Regions from separate parts of the Allobosea sp. MMO-172 genome, predicted to be linked through region 2. Evidence: predicted binding sites of a transcription regulator. Region 2 holds the regulator's gene; the other holds the start of a gene.
What was found. The regulator PhoB, encoded in region 2, activates phosphate uptake and scavenging genes when phosphate is short. The targets are predictions, from matches to a motif close to TGTCATNNANCTGTCAT.

Region 1: the regulator PhoB is predicted to act here: its motif matches at 3,998-4,014, upstream of ugpB (sn-glycerol-3-phosphate ABC transporter substrate-binding protein UgpB).

Annotation. Positions count from the first base shown of each region.
Region 1 is NZ_JBBCUM010000015.1:121,642-129,558, reverse strand. Features, by position in the region: gene WFK61_RS20775 (sn-glycerol-3-phosphate import ATP-binding protein UgpC) at 1-22, opposite strand, end outside; gene ugpE (sn-glycerol-3-phosphate ABC transporter permease UgpE) at 30-878, opposite strand; gene WFK61_RS20765 (creatininase family protein) at 878-1,630, opposite strand; gene ugpA (sn-glycerol-3-phosphate ABC transporter permease UgpA) at 1,630-2,511, opposite strand; gene ugpB (sn-glycerol-3-phosphate ABC transporter substrate-binding protein UgpB) at 2,588-3,907, opposite strand; gene WFK61_RS20750 (fumarylacetoacetate hydrolase family protein) at 4,112-5,290, shown strand; gene WFK61_RS20745 (hypothetical protein) at 5,501-7,144, shown strand; gene WFK61_RS20740 (methylated-DNA--[protein]-cysteine S-methyltransferase) at 7,152-7,917, opposite strand, start outside.
Region 2 is NZ_JBBCUM010000004.1:231,643-239,559, forward strand. Features, by position in the region: gene pstB (phosphate ABC transporter ATP-binding protein PstB) at 1-219, shown strand, start outside; gene phoU (phosphate signaling complex protein PhoU) at 243-962, shown strand; gene phoB (phosphate regulon transcriptional regulator PhoB) at 976-1,683, shown strand; gene WFK61_RS08300 (SpoIIAA family protein) at 1,687-2,073, opposite strand; gene WFK61_RS08305 (LysR substrate-binding domain-containing protein) at 2,129-3,046, opposite strand; gene argH (argininosuccinate lyase) at 3,141-4,556, shown strand; gene WFK61_RS08315 (amino acid ABC transporter permease) at 4,553-5,446, shown strand; gene WFK61_RS08320 (amino acid ABC transporter ATP-binding protein) at 5,443-6,237, shown strand; gene WFK61_RS08325 (ABC transporter substrate-binding protein) at 6,275-7,105, shown strand; gene zapE (cell division protein ZapE) at 7,264-7,917, shown strand, end outside.

The DNA of each region.
Region 1 (7,917 bases), on a different contig from region 2:
TGCTGAGAGTGACCTGGGCCATTCGCGGATTACTTCTCGGTTTCGACCAGGCCCTTCACGAAGAGCCTCTGCATGGCGATGACGACGAAGACGGGCGGCAGCATCGCCAGCATAGCGGTGGCCATGGCGAGCTGCCATTCCGTCAGGGCGTCGGCGGTGACGATCATCTTCTTGATGGCGATGACGATGGTCTGCATCGAGTCCTTCGTCGTCACCAGAAGCGGCCAGAGATACTGGTTCCAGCCATAGATGAACTGGATGACGAAGAGCGCGGCGATCGTCGTCATCGAGAGCGGGATCAGCGTGTCCTTGAAGAACTTGAACGGGCCGGCGCCGTCGATCTTGGACGCTTCGAGCAATTCGTCGGGGATCGTCATGAAGAACTGCCGGAAGAGCAGCGTGCCCGTCGCCGAGGCGATCAGCGGCACGGCGAGACCCTGATAGGTGTCGAGCATGTTGAGATCGGAGACGATCTTGAAGGTCGGGAAGATGCGGACCTCGACCGGGAGCATCAGCGTGATGAAGATGATCCAGAACGCGGCCATGCGGAACGGGAAGCGGTAATAGACCACCGCATAGGCCGAGAGCACGGAGATGAAGATCTTTCCGAGTGCGATCGTGATCGCCATGATGAAGGAGTTCACCATCATCCCGATCACCGGCTCGCGCGTCGTGCTCGACGTGCCGACGAAGAGGATGCGGTTGTAGTTCTCTAGGAAATACGGGCCGGGATAGAGCGGCATCTGGCCGTTGATCACGGTCGCGGCATCCCAGGTCGAGGCGACGAAGGTCAGCCAGACCGGGAAGGCGACGATCAGCACGCCGATCGTCAGGATGATATAGGCGATCGCATCGCCCAGGCGGCGGTCCTCGACCATCAGGCGGCCCTCCCCATCTCGCGCAGCAATCCGGCCAGCGCGTCCGCACAGGCATCGAGGCAGGCCTGCCCCTTCTCGGGCGTGGCCCGGCGGGCATCGCCAACCACGCCGGTCTCGGTCATCTCCCGGAAGGAGCGGTGGCGCGAGACGGTCGGCCGCCCCGGCAGGCCGTTACGGGCGCCGAAGGCTTCCAAGAGGCGCGGCTCGCGGACCGAGCCCGGCGCCAGCACCATCATCATCGAGGTCTCGACCTCGCAGGCGTGCTGGACGCCCTTCTGGTCCTGGAGCAGCGGCGGGAACGCTGCCTCAGCCAGCAGGAAATAGGTGGTCGCCTCGACATGCAGCCGGGTCTCGCGGGCGAAATCGGGCAGGAAGGCGGTGAGCGCGGCGATGTTGCCGCCATGGCCGTTGACGATCAGCACGCGGTGGAAGCCGTGGCGCTCGATGCTCTTCAGGAAGGAGAGCAGCACGGCGCGATAGGTCGGGATGTCGAAGGTGAAGGTGCCGCCGAAGGCCATGTGGTGCTCGGCCATGCCGCACCAGAGCGTCGGCGCGACGACGACGTCGACGTCATCGCCGGCGCGCTCGGCCGCCGCCTTGCAGACGCCGCTGCACAGGATCGTATCGACGCCGACGGGCAGATGCGGGCCATGCTGCTCGATCGAGGCGACGGGCAGGACGACGATCGTATCCGCCGCCGCCTTGGCGCGCAGTTCCTCGGCGGTGAGGTCCATCCAGAGCACGGAGGCCATCAGTAGCTGACCTTGCGCTCGATGAAGCGGAACTGCACCGCGGTGAGCCCGATCACCATGATCAGCAGCAGCACCGACTGCGCCGCCGAGCCGCCGAGATTCGAGCCGCCCTTGCCGTCCGAGAACACCTTGTAGACCAGCGTCTCGGTCGCGCCCGAGGGGCCACCGCCGGTGACGGTGTCGATGATGCCGAAGGTGTCGAAGAAGACGTAGACGATATTGACGACGAGCAGGAAGAAGGTCGTCGGCGAGAGCAGCGGGAAGACGATGGTCCAGAAGCGGCGCATCGGCCGGGCGCCGTCGATCACGGCCGCCTCGATCACGCTCTTGGGGATCGATTGCAGGCCGGCGAGGAAGAACAGGAAATTGTAGCTGATCTGCTTCCAGGTCGCGGCCAGGATGACCAGCAGCATGGCGTGATTGCCGTTGAGGCGCGGGTTCCAGGGAATGCCCAGCGCCTGCAGGCCGCGCGCGAGCATGCCGAGCGAGGGATCGAACATGAAAATCCAGAGCACGCCGGCAATCGCAGGCGCCACCGCATAGGGCCAGATCAGCAGGGTCTTGTAGATTTCGCCGCCGCGCAGCTGCCGGTCCGCCATCACGGCGAAGAGCAGCGCGATCGAGAGCGAGAACACGCAGACGAAGGTCGAGAAGATGATCGTGTTGATGAAGGCCTTGAGGTAGCCGGGATCGGCGAAGAGCATCTGGTAGTTCTCGAACCAGACGAATTCCGTCGATGTGCCGAAAGCATCTTCGAGCAGGAAGCTCTGCCAGACCGCCTGGGTCGCCGGCCAATAGAAGAACACGACGGTGATGGCGAGCTGCGGCAGAAGCAGCAGGAAGGGGATCGTGAGCCCCTTGAAGTATGCGTTCTTCTGCATCGGCTTCCCTGGAACGAGATGGCCATCCCGGACGGAGAGTGTCCGGGATGGCCTTGGGTTTGCAAGAGCTAAGCGCTTAGCGGGCCGCGGTGCGTTCGAACTGGCGCAGCATCTGGTTGCCGCGCTCGGCCGCCGCGTCCAGCGCCGCCTGCGGCGACTTCTGGCCGTTCAGCGCCGCCTCCAGCTCCTCCGACCAGATGTCGCGGATCTGGACGAGGCTGCCGTAACGCAGGCCCTTCGAGTTGTCGGTCGGAGCCTTGTTGGTCAGCTCCAGGATCGGGGTCTCGAGATAGGGCTTGTCCTTGTAGAAGCCGGACGCCTTGACCTTCTCATAGGCCGCCTTGGTGATCGGCAGGTAGCCGGACTCGGTGTGCAGCTTCACCTGGCGGTCGACATTCGAGAGGAAGGTGAAGAACTTGGCGACACCCTTGTACTCGTCGGCCTTCTTGCCGCCCATGACCCAGAGCGAAGCGCCGCCGATGATCGAGTTCTGCGGAGCGCCCTGCACGTCGGGATAATACGGCATCGCGGCGTTGCCCCAGTCGAACTTGGCGTTCGCCTTGACGTTGCCGAAGAAGCCCGAGGAGGTCAGGAAGATCGGGCATTCGCCCGAGGTGAAGCGGCCTTCGCCATTGTTGGTGCGGCCGGAATAGTCATAGGTCTTGTCCTTCTGCAGCTCGACCAGATTGGTCCAGTGCTTCAGAAAGGCCGGGCTCTTGTTGAAGTTCAGGACGGCGTCGAAGCCGGCCATGCCGTTGACCTTGGTCGAGAGCGGCACGTTATGCCAGGCGCCGAACTGCTCGATATTGGCCCAGGTCGCCCAGGCGTTCGAAACGCCGCACTTGTCGTAGCCGGCGGCCTTCAGCTTCTTGGCGGCCTCGAAGGTCTCGGGCCAGGTCTTCGGCGGCTTCTCCGGGTCGAGGCCCGCCTTCTTGAAGGCGTCCTTGTTGTACCACATCACCATCGAGGAGGAGTTGAACGGCATCGAGAGCATGTCGCCCTTGGCCGTCGAGTAGTAGCCGGTGATCGCGGGCAGATAGGCGCTCGGGTCGAACTTCTCGCCGGCTTCCTTCATGACTTCGTGGACCGGCTTGATCGCGCCCTTGGCCGACATCATCGTGCCGGTGCCGACCTCGAAGACCTGCAGGATATGCGGGGCCTGGCCGGCGCGGAAGGCGGCGATGCCGGCGTTCAGCGTATCGGGATAGGAGCCCTTGTAGACGGGAACGACCTTGTAGTCCTTCTGCGAGGCGTTGAAATCCTCGGAGAGCTTCACGACGACGTCGTTATTGGCACCGGTCAGCGCGTGCCACCACTGGATCTCGGTCTGCGCCAGGGCCGGCGAGGCACCGACGAGCGCAAAAGCCGCGACCGACATCAGGATGCGCGATTTGATGGTCATGGAATGTCTCCCTTCCGCGGGCGGGCGCCGCCGCGGTTCTTGTCGTTGGTGCGCAAGCTAGCATGTAGCGCAGGCGACATTTCAATGACAAATCGATGACGGCCGGCGCAATCCGCCTATGGTCTGGGGGCGGCTTGCACATTCGCGCATAACCGGCTGATCTGCGCACCGATCCGAACCCGTTTCGTGGATGCCGCCATGCCCAGCCTCGACCTTGCCGTGACCGCGACCTTGCCCGCCGATGCCGATGCCGCCGCATTGGCCGGCCGCGTCTGGCGGCCCGATCTCGGCGGGCCGGCCGTGGTGACGCTCCGCGACGGGCAGGTCATCGACGTGACCCGCAGTTTCCCGACCAGCCGCGATCTTTGCGAGGCCGCCGACCCGGCCGCCGCACTGCGAGGCGCCGATGGCGAAGCGATCGGCTCGCTCGCCGACATCCTCGCCAACACGCCTGTGGATGGCCGCGACCCGAAGCGCCCCTGGCTGCTCTCGCCGCTCGACCTGCAGGCCGTGAAGGCGGCGGGCGTCACCTTCGCGGTCTCGATGCTGGAGCGCGTCATCGAGGAGAAGGCGCGCGGCAATCCGGCGGCGGCTGCGACGATCCGCGAGGAGATCGGCAAGCTCATCGGCGACGACCTGTCCAAGCTCAAGCCCGGCTCGCCCGAGGCGATGCATCTCAAGGACGTGCTGATCAAGCAGGGCGCCTGGAGCCAGTATCTCGAAGTCGGAATCGGCCCGGATGCCGAGATCTTCACCAAGGCTCCGCCGATGTCGACGGTCGGCACCGGCGCCGATGCCGGCCTGCATCCGGCCTCGAGCTGGAACAATCCCGAGCCGGAGATCGTGCTGATCGTCGCGTCGACGGGTGCGATCGTCGGCGCCACGCTCGGCAACGACGTCAACCTGCGCGATGTCGAGGGCCGCTCGGCCCTGCTGCTCGGCAAGGCGAAGGACAACAATGCGGCAGCGGCCGTCGGCCCCTTCATCCGCCTGTTCGATGCCGGTTTCACGCTCGACCATGTCCGCCGGACGACGGTGACGCTGACGGTCGAGGGCGAGGACGGATTCCGGCTGGAGGGCTCGTCCTCGATCGCCAAGATCAGCCGCGACCCGGCCGATCTCGCCGCGCAGATGATCGGCCCGCATCACCAGTATCCGGACGGGGCGGCGCTCTATCTCGGCACCATGTTCGCGCCGATCAAGGACCGCGATGCGCCGGGCGGCGGCTTCACCCATAAATACGGGGACATCGTCACCATCGCCGCGCCCGAGCTCGGCAGCCTCGTCAACCGGATGAAGCGCACCGACGCATGCGCGCCCTGGACCTACGGCGCCTCGCATCTGATGCGCCATCTGGCCGGGCGCGGGCTGCTGTGAAGCTGTAGGCTGATCGCTCGCGCACCGAATTCCGTGCGATTTCTTGCCGGAAAGCCGCAAGAAGCAGCGTTTCCGTCAGCTGGATGGTAAGATTTTTCTGCCAGAGAGCGGGCTGGACCAGGAGGGTTCGGCGTGGCGATGAGCGAGATCGGGAGTCAGCACTCCCAAATCGGTGCCAAGAGTGCGAGCGGCAAGGGAGCGGTGGCAAGGATGGCCGGCTCCCCCCTCGCCTGGATCGCGGCTTTCGCGCTGGCGGTCGTCGCCGGCCTGATCTTGCCGTTGCGGCTGCCATTGGGCCCGAATGCCTGGGATACGGTGGTGTATCTCGACGCGATCCAGCGCATCGAGCTCGGCCAGGTCCCGACCATCGACTTCTTTGCGCCGATCGGCCCGCTCGGCTTCTACCTCGCCGCGGCGCTCGACATCACCTTCCCTAACGCCCAGCCGATGCTGCTGATCAACTGGGCGCTGCTGCCGATCATGCTGCCGGTGCTCGCGCTGATCGCCGGCGAGGTCTCGCGGCGCTCGCGCCAGCAGGCTCTGGCGCTGGTGCTGCCCTTCCTGCTGTTCGCGACCTTCCCGATCAACCTGCATGCGCTCTATCCGGCGCCCGGTTTCGACGGCTACGGCTTCTACAACCGCCATGTCGCGCTGCTGCTCTACCTGCTGATCGCGACGCTGATCTTCGCGGAGCGGCGCGGCTTCAGGATCGCGCTCGTCGCCGTGCTGATGCTGACGCTTTTCCTGACGAAGATCACGGGCGCGGTCTCCGGCACGCTGCTCGTCGGCTATGCCACGCTCAGCGGCCGGATGCGCTTCCGCGACGCGGTCACCGCCGCGGCCCTGGTGATCCTCGCGCTCGCCGTGCTGGAACTCGCGACCGGGCTGAGCTCGGCCTATCTCGTCGATATCCTGACCCTGCTCGGCCTCAATACCGGCACGCTGCTGCCGCGCTTCCTGACGGTCGCATCGGTCAAGTTCAACGTGATCGGACCGTCGCTGATCCTGCTCGCCACGCTGGCCTATGCCGCCTGGCGCGACGGGCTGCCGGCGACGCTCGCCGGCTGGCGGGCGCTGGCCGATGCGCCGGTCGGCTGGTTCGCGGCCGGCCTGTTCGCGCTCGCCCTGTTCGAGACGCAGAATACCGGTTCGCTGGAATTCATCGGCCTGTGGCCGATCCTGCTGCCGCTCCTCGTCGACTGGTGGCAGCGGCGCGACGACCGGCTGCGGCCGGTGGTGCTCGTGCTCACGCTTGCCGTGGCGCTGCCGAGCGCCGTCATCTGCATCGAGCGCAGCATGCGCGCGGTGATGAGCGCGCCGACCTATACCGGCCTCGACGTGCCCGATCTCGGGCCGCTCGGCCGGATCAGCGTGAAGCCGGAGGTCGCCGCGCGCGCCGCCGCGATGCTCGACCATTACGCGACCGAGCCGGACGGCTATCGCGACCTGATCGGGCGCGGCATCCTGCCGTCCTACATCCTCTATTCGGAGATCGACTATCAGGCGACCTGGATGCTCGAGATCCAGCAGGCGATCACCGCGATCAAGGCCTGGGAGAGCGCCAACAAGCGTGAGCTCAACGGCTTCTTCACCTTCGATTTCGTCGATCCGCTGAACGTCCTGCTGCAACGCTCGCCGCCCCGCGTCGTTCCGGTCGGCGTCGATCCCAGCCGCAGCGTGCCCGCCTTGCAGCCCGGCACGATCGAGGCCCTGCGGCAGACGGATGCCATGCTGATGCCGAAATGCCCGGTTACGACGGCACGCGAAGACATTCGCCAGCACTTTGCCGCCGCGCTCGAAGGGCGCGAACGGATCGCGCTCGCGCCCTGCTGGGACATGTATCTCAGGAAGTGACCGGCATTCAGCCGGTCGCGGTCTGCCCGGCTTCCCAGCCGAGGATGGCGCGCTTGCGCGTCAGGCCCCAGTGATAGCCGGTCAATGCGCCCGACTTGCCGATGACGCGGTGGCAAGGCACCACGAAGGAGATCGGGTTCTTGCCGACCGCCGTGCCGACGGCGCGCGCGGCACTCGGCTTGCCGATATGGTTGGCGACTTCGCCATAGGTGGTGGCGCAGCCGACGGGGATGCGCAGCAGCGTCTCCCAGACCCTGACCTCGAAATCGGTGCCGATCAGCACGACGCGCAGCGGCGTCTCCGGCGACCAGGCCTTGGGCTCGAAGATGCGGCCGGCATAGGGCGCCGTCTGGACCGGGTCGTAGTGGTAATCGGCATGGGGCCAGCGCCGCATCATGTCGGCCAGCGCCTCGGCGCGGCCGCCGACGACCTTGCCGCCATCGGCGCTGTTCGAGACCCAGCCGAGCCCGGCGAGGCCGCGCTCCGTGATCACCACCAGCGCCTCGCCGAAGGGCGATGCATGGAAGCCGTAGGAGAGCTTCAGGCCCTCGCCGCCGGCCTTCCATTCGCCGGGCGACATCGCCTCATGCGTCACGAAGAGATCGTGCAGGCGGCCCGGACCGGAGAGGCCGACCTCCAGCGCCGTGTCGAGGATGCTGGCCGAGGCGGAGAGCAATCCCTTGGCATGGTCGAGCGTGATCGCCTGCAGGAAGGCCTTGGGCGTCAGCCCGCACCAGCGCCGGAAGAGATGATGGACATCGGTCGGCGTCGCG
Region 2 (7,917 bases):
CCGATCTCGACCGGCAAGATCGAGGACCTGCTGGAGCAATTGAAGAGCGACTTCACCATCGCCATCGTCACGCACAACATGCAGCAGGCGGCGCGCATCTCGCAGTACACGGCGTTCATGTATCTCGGCGAAGTCATCGAGTTCGCGCCGACCAACACCATCTTCATGAACCCCGCCAAGAAGCAGACCCAGGACTACGTCACCGGCCGTTTCGGCTAAGCGGCGACGAGGAGGACACCCCTATGACCGACCACATCGTCCGCTCCTACGACGCCGATCTCGAAGGCATCCGCCGCAGCCTTGCCGAAATGGGCGGCATGGCCGAGCGCATGCTGGGCGATTCCACGGTCGCGCTCGTTCGCCGCGACACCGCGCTTGCCCAGAAGATCATCTCGGCCGACCAGCGCCTCGACAATCTCCAGCGCGAGGTCGAGGAAAAGGCCGTGCTCACCATCGCCCGGCGCCAGCCGCTGGCGCAGGACCTGCGCGAGCTGATCTCGGCGATCCGCCTCGCTTCCGATATCGAGCGCGTCGGCGACCTCGCCAAGAACATCGCCAAGCGCGCCGTCGCCATTGCCGGGCAGTTCCAGCCGCCGCATCGCGCGGTCGTCGGCCTCGAGCATATCAGCCGCCTCGTGCAGGCCCAGCTCAAGGACGTGCTCGACGCCTATGCCGCGACCAACGAGCAGAAGGCGCTCGAGGTCTGGAAGCGCGACGACGAGATCGACGCGCTCTACACCTCGCTGTTCCGCGAACTCCTGACCTATATGATGGAAGATCCGCGCAACATCACCTTCTGCACGCATCTCCTGTTCTGCGCCAAGAACATCGAGCGCATCGGCGACCACACCACCAATATCGCCGAGACCATCCATTACCTCGTCACCGGCGATTCCCTCGATGCGAACCGCCCCAAGCTCGACACGACCAATATCGAGGTCGAAGCGGTGACGGGAAACTAAGGTCAAAGCCAACATGGCCGCACGCATCCTGATCGTCGAGGACGAGGAGCCGCTCACCCTGCTGCTGCGCTACAATCTCGAAGCCGAGGGCTTCGAGGTCGACAGCGTCGCGCGCGGGGACGATGCGGAATTGCACCTGCGCGATCACACGCCCGATCTCGTCCTGCTCGACTGGATGCTGCCGGGCCTGTCCGGCATCGAGCTTTGCCGCCGACTGCGCTCGCGCCGCGATACCGAGCGCGTGCCGATCATCATGCTGACGGCGCGCGGCGAAGAGACCGAGCGTGTGCGCGGGCTCGCGACCGGCGCCGACGACTATGTCGTGAAGCCGTTTTCGCTACCGGAACTGATCGCGCGCATCCAGGCGCTGCTGCGCCGGGCCAAGCCCGGGCATGTCGCGGGCCTGCTTGCGGCCGGCGATCTCGAACTCGACCGCACGACGCGGCGCGTCCGCCGGGCGGGCAGCGAATTGCATCTCGGGCCGACCGAGTTCCGCCTGCTGGAATTCCTGATGCAGGCGCCGGGCCGGGTATACTCCCGCGCCCAGCTGCTCGATGCCGTCTGGGGCCGCGACGTCTATATCGACGAGCGCACGGTCGACGTTCATGTCGGGCGGTTGCGCAAGGCGATTACGCCCGGCGATGCGAAGGACCCGTTGCGCACGGTGCGCGGCGCCGGCTATGCCTTCGATGAAACCTTTGCGCGCGGCGGCGCCGCGTAAGCCTTAGGCGTCCGGGCCACCCTCGATATCGCCGGCCCAGGCCAGCGCCTTCTCAAAGTCCTCGGGCTTGAAGGCGCGGACCTTGACGAAGGGGATCGCCGGATCGAGCAGATCGATGAAGCCGGCGAGCCAGCCCTTGTTGGTGATCACGGCCTCCTTCGGGAAGCGCTTCAGTTCCCAGAGCTTGCCGATGCTGTAGCGCGCGTCCTTCCAGGCGGCGGTGAGCGTCATGTCGGTGAAATCGGTGAGATCGACGAGCACGCCGACCTTCTCGTGGCGGGCGAGCTTGGTGCCGATATCGGCCATGATCGCGTCGACATCCTCTCCGGTCAGCGTCTGCATCAGGCGATAGGCCGCGACATGGTCCGGCGCGGGCAGAATGGTCAGCATGGCTCCTCCTCCCCAGCATCAACGCGCCGAGGAAGGGGAGGTTTCGTCGGCCGGGTCAGGCGGGTGCCCGGGTGGCGGCGTCGAATTGCGCGGCTTCTGATTTCAGCCAGGCGATGAAGGCATCTAGGCCCGGGCGCGAGGGCTGGTCGAGCGGGCGCGTCAGCCAGCAGCCGATGGCGCTGGTGAAGCCGAGGCCCAGCGGATTGACCAGCGCGCCGGAGGCCAGCTCGTCGGAGACATAGCAGCGTGGCGCCAGCGCGAAGCCCAGGCCCGCTACGGCGGCGCTGGTGATCACCGAATAATAGCCGTAGCGCACGGTGTGCTCGGGCACTGCGCCGCGCAGGCCGTGCGCCTCGGTGAACTCGGCCCAGAAGGTCGGCATCTGGTAATGCTGTAGCAGCGTCGCCTTCTGGATGTCGGCGGCGCGACGGAAGCCGCCCATGCGCTCGATCAGGTTGGGCGCGGCGACGAGCGCGACATCGCGGCCGAAGAGGTAATGCGCCTCCTTGCCGGGCCAGGGTTCGACACCATGGGCGATCTCGATATCCGGCTCCTCGGTCTCGCTTTCGCTGACATAGTTGGTGAACTGCACGTCGACGCCGGGGTGGGCCTCGGCGAAGGCGGGGAAGCGCGCCATCAGCCAGCGTTCGCCGGCAATAGCGATCATATGCAGGCGGATCGGCCGGGCGATGGCGTTGCGCTCCACGAGACGCCGCGCGCCGCGCTCCATCTGCTCCAGCGCCGCCTCGGCATAAGGCAGGTAGATCGCGCCGGCCTCGGTGAGCTTGAGGCCGAGCGGGCTGCGGTCGAACAGCACGGTGCCGAGATGATGCTCCAGCGAGAGGATCTGCTTGGAGACCGCGCTCTGGGTCAGGTTGACCGACTGGGCGGCGCGCGCCGTCGAGCCGAGCCTTGCGACGGTCGCGAAGGCCCTGAGCGCAGTCGATGACGGAGGGGGCCGGCCGGCCGCCATGGGGTATTCCTTTTTGGACTATCGCGGCGGAGATCGTTTCGTTTGCCGGTCTCTCGGTCAAGAGGCCATTCTTCCCTGAGGGGAGAACGACATCATGAACCAGACGACCCGTCTCTGGGGCGGCCGCTTCCGCAAGCAGCCGGATCCGCGCCTGATGAAGCTGTCGAGCGCCGCCGGCGAGCATGCCCGGCTGGTGCCGCAGGACGTCGCGGGCGGCAAGGCCCATGCGGCCGAGCTCGGGCGCGCCGGCCTGCTGACGGCGCAGGAGCTCGAGACCATCCTGACCGCGCTCGACGGGATCGCCCGCGACACGGTCGAGGGGCGGATCGCGCCGGGGCCGGATGACGAGGACGTCCATACCTTCATCGAACGCATCCTGACCGAGCGTATCGGTTCGACCGGCGCCAAGCTCCGCGCTGGGCGCTCGCGCAACGATCAGGCGGCGAACAATCTGAAGCTCTATCTGCGGGGGAAGTCGCGTTCGCTCGCCGGGATGCTGGCGGAGCTGCTCACCGCGATCGCCGATCAGGCGGAGGAGCATGCGACCTCCGTCTGCCCCGGCTTCACCCATCTCCAGAGCGCGCAGCCCGTCACCTTCGGCCATTGGCTGATGGCGCATGGCCAGGTGCTGATGCGCGATGCCTCGCGCCTGACCGACTGGGAGAAGCGCTCCGGCCAGTCCCCGCTCGGCGCGGCGGCGCTCGCGGGCTCTGCGATCACGCTGAACCCGGAGCTCAGCGCCAAGGCGCTCGGCTATGATGGGCCGTTCGAGAACTCGGTCGATGCGGTCGGCGCGCGCGACCATGTCGCGGAATTCCTGTTCGTCGCGGCGATGCTGGCGACGAACCTGTCGCGCCTGGCGGAGGAGGTGACGCTCTGGACCTCCCGCCAGTTCGCCTGGGTGACGCTGGACGACGCCTTCGCGACGGGCTCCTCGATCATGCCGCAGAAGAAGAACCCGGATATCGCCGAGATTTCGCGCGGCCGGGCGGCGCGGCTCGCCGGCGACCTCGTCACCATGCTCGGCGCGCTCAAGGGATTGCCGCTGTCCTATAATCGCGACCTCGCCGAGGACAAGCGTACGGGTTTCGACGCCGTCGATGTGCTCGAAGAGGTGCTGCCGGCCTTTGCCGGGCTGATCGCCAGCATGAGCGCCGACCCCGCGGTGATGCGCGCGCAGGCCGGCTCCGGCTTCGCGCTGGCGACCGAAGTGGCGGATCATCTGGCGCGCCAGGGCGTGCCCTTCGCCGAGGCGCATGAGATCACCGGCGCTCTGGTCCGTTACTGCGAGGAGATGGGGCGCGAGCTTGAATCGCTCGATGCGGTTGATCTCCGGGCCGTCGATCCCCGGCTTGATGCCGGCGTGCTCGACCAATTGACGCTCGATGCCGCGGTCGCCGCGCGCAGCGGCCGTGGCGGCACGGCGCCGGAGCGGGTGCGCGAGCAGATCGTGCGCTTCCGCGGCAAGCTCGCCGATCTCGAAACCTGGAGCCGGGAGGGCGGGCGATGAGCGACGCGACATCTTCGATCAGCAGCCGCGACCTCGCGGCGGTCTCGCAGCTCCGGATCGTGCCGCGGCGCTTCTACGGGCGCTGGCTCGCCTCGGCCGTGATCCTCGCGATCCTCGCCTGGATCGTGATGGCCTTCGTCGAGGGCGACATCGCCTGGCCGGTCGTCCGGCAGTTCTTCACTGCGCCGGCGATCATCTCCGGCCTCGGCAACACGCTGATCATGACGGTCTGCGCGATGACACTCGGCATCGTGCTCGGCGTCGTCTTCGCGATCATGTACATGTCGCCGAACCCGGTGCTGCGCAGCGTCGCGCTGTTCTACATCTGGTTCTTCCGCGGCACGCCGCTGCTGCTCCAGCTGCTGATCTGGTTCAACCTGGCGCTTGTCTTCCCGACCATCGGCATCCCCGGCGTATTCTCCTGGCGGACGATCGACATCATCGGGCCGTTCATGGCGACGCTGCTTGGCCTCGGCATGAACCAGGGCGCCTATACCGCCGAGGTGGTGCGCGGCGGCATCCTCTCCGTCGATACCGGGCAGACCGAGGCGGCCAAGTCGATCGGCATGACGCGGCTCACGACGCTGCGCCGCATCGTGCTGCCGCAGGCGATGCGCGTCATCATCCCGCCGGTCGGCAACGAGGTGATCAGCATGGTCAAGCTGACCTCGGTCGCCAGCGTGATCCAGTATGCCGAGATCCTGCGCAACGCGCAGACCATCTACTACGCCAATGCGCGGGTCATCGAGTTGCTGATCGTCGCGGCCGGCTGGTACCTGCTCGTGGTCACGATCTTGCAGGTCGGACAGTATTTCCTCGAACGCCATTTCTCGAAGGGGCGGGGAGGGCGGCGCGCCAAACGCGCGGCGGTGCAGGAGGACGCGGCATGAGCGCGGTCGAGACCCAGGCCAAGGCCGACAGCGCGATCGTCACGATCGCCAATGTCAGCAAGCTCTTCGGCGACCTGAAGGCGCTGAACAACGTCTCGCTCTCGATCGAGCCCGGCACGGTCCAGTGCATCATCGGGCCGTCGGGTTCGGGCAAGTCGACGCTGCTGCGCTGCATCAACCAGCTCGAGAAGATCGACCAGGGCGCGATCCGCGTCGATGGCGAATTGATCGGCTATCGCCGTGTCGGCGACGAACTGCACGAACTGACCGATGTCGAGATCGCGCGCCAGCGCCTCGTCACCGGCATGGTGTTCCAGCGCTTCAACCTGTTCAACCACATGACGGCGCTGCAGAACATCATCGAGGGGCCGCTCACGGTGCTGAAGCAGCCGCGCAAGCAGATCGTCGCCGAGGCGATGGCGCTGCTGGAGCGCGTCGGCCTCGCCGACAAGCGCGATTCCTATCCGAGCGAATTGTCGGGCGGGCAGCAGCAGCGCGTCGCCATCGCGCGGGCGCTGGCGATGAAGCCCAAGCTGATGCTGTTCGACGAGCCGACCTCGGCGCTCGATCCGGAACTCGTCGGCGAGGTGCTCAACGTGATGCGCGATCTCGCGGCCAGCGGCATGACCATGATCGTGGTCACCCACGAGCTCGGCTTCGCGCGCGAGGTCGCGGGCGACGTCGTCTTCATGGACAAGGGCGAGATCGTCGAGCAGGGGCCGCCGCAGACCGTGCTCGTCTCGCCCAGCCAGGCGCGCACGCGCGACTTCATCGCCGCCGTCCTGAAGTGACGGCGACGGTATTCGTTTCAAGAGAGGGAGAGACCACATGCTTCGTTTGACCATCGCTGCCGCGCTGCTCGCCGGCACCGCGCTCGCCGCGCAGGCCCAGGCCCTGCCTGAGCGCGTCAAGACCGCCGGCAAGATCGTGATCGCGACCCAGCCGAACTATCCGCCGATCGCCTTCAAGGATGTCGCCACCAACCAGCTTTCGGGCTTCGATATCGAGCTGGGCGAGGCCATCGCCAAGGAGCTCGGCGTCAAGGTCGAGTGGCAGGAGACCGCCTTCGCCCAGATGCTGCCCTCGCTGCAGACCGGCCGCGTCGATGCCGTCATGGCGGGCATGAGCGACCTGCCGGCCCGGCGCGAGACCGCCGATTTCATCGACTACATGGATTCCGGCGCGCAGTTCTACACGGTCACCGCCTTCAAGGACACGATCAAGACCCCCGAGGACCTCTGCGGCAAGAGCGTCGGCGCCAGCCGCGCGACCAACTGGCCGCGCCAGATCGGCGAGTGGAGCGAGGCGAACTGCGTCGCCAAGGGCAAGCCCGCGATCAACGTGGTCGGCACCGAGGGCTCGGTCGACGCCCGCACCCAGCTCAAGACGCAGCGCCTGCAGGGCGGCGTCCAGGGCAGCGAGACGATGAGCCATTTCCAGAAGCTGGAGCCGAACACCTATATCCCGCTCGGCAAGCCGTTCACCCATTCGCTGGCCGGCATCCCCTTCGCCAAGACGGCGGAAGGCACGCAGCTGCGTGACGCGGTCAAGGGCGCGCTCGACCGGCTGCAGGCGAACGGCACCTATGACAAGCTGATCGAGAAGTATGGCCTCGCCAACAACGCGGTGAAGCCGGTCACCATCAACCAGGGCAAGTGAGCCCGGCCGAGGCCGGCTGAGCCAGCCTCGGCGCTCAGCACGACAATCCGATCCCGGCCAGGCCTTGCCTGCGCCGGGATTTTCGTCTCGGGCTTGCCCGGGCGGCTGCGCTGCCGTAACCCGGTCAGGTCTCATCCGGATCGCCAGCGCCCGCCGTCATGTCAGCCTCGATCACCGACCGTTACGCCGCCCTGGTCGAGGCGGGCGCCATCGAGCGCGATCCCGCGCAGGTCGCGGTGGTCAGGAAGCTTCAGGCGCTGACGGAGACGCTCGCCGCCCGCCGGCTCGCCCGCAAGGGCAGCGCGCTCGGCTGGCTCTTCGGCCGCAAGCCCGACACCGCGGCGGCACCGAAGGGGCTCTATGTCTGGGGCTCGGTCGGCCGCGGCAAGACCATGCTGATGGACATGTTCTTCGAGGCGGCGCCGGTGAAGCGCAAGCGCCGCGTGCATTTCCACGAGTTCCTGGCCGACGTCCATGGCCGGATCAACGCCTATCGCCAGAAGATCAAGAGCGGCGAGGTCAAGGATTCCGATCCGATCGCGCCCGTCGCGGCGGACCTTGCGGAAGAGGCCTATCTGCTCTGCTTCGACGAGTTCACCGTGACCGACATCGCCGATGCGATGATCCTCGGCCGGCTGTTCACGGCGCTGTTCGCCGCCGGTGTCGTCGTGGTCGCGACCTCGAATGTCGAGCCGTCGCGCCTCTATGAAGGCGGGCTCAACCGGGCGCTGTTCCTGCCCTTCATCGAGTTGCTGCAGACCAAGGTCGAGGTGCTCAAGCTCGATGCGCGCACCGATTTCCGGCTGGAGAAG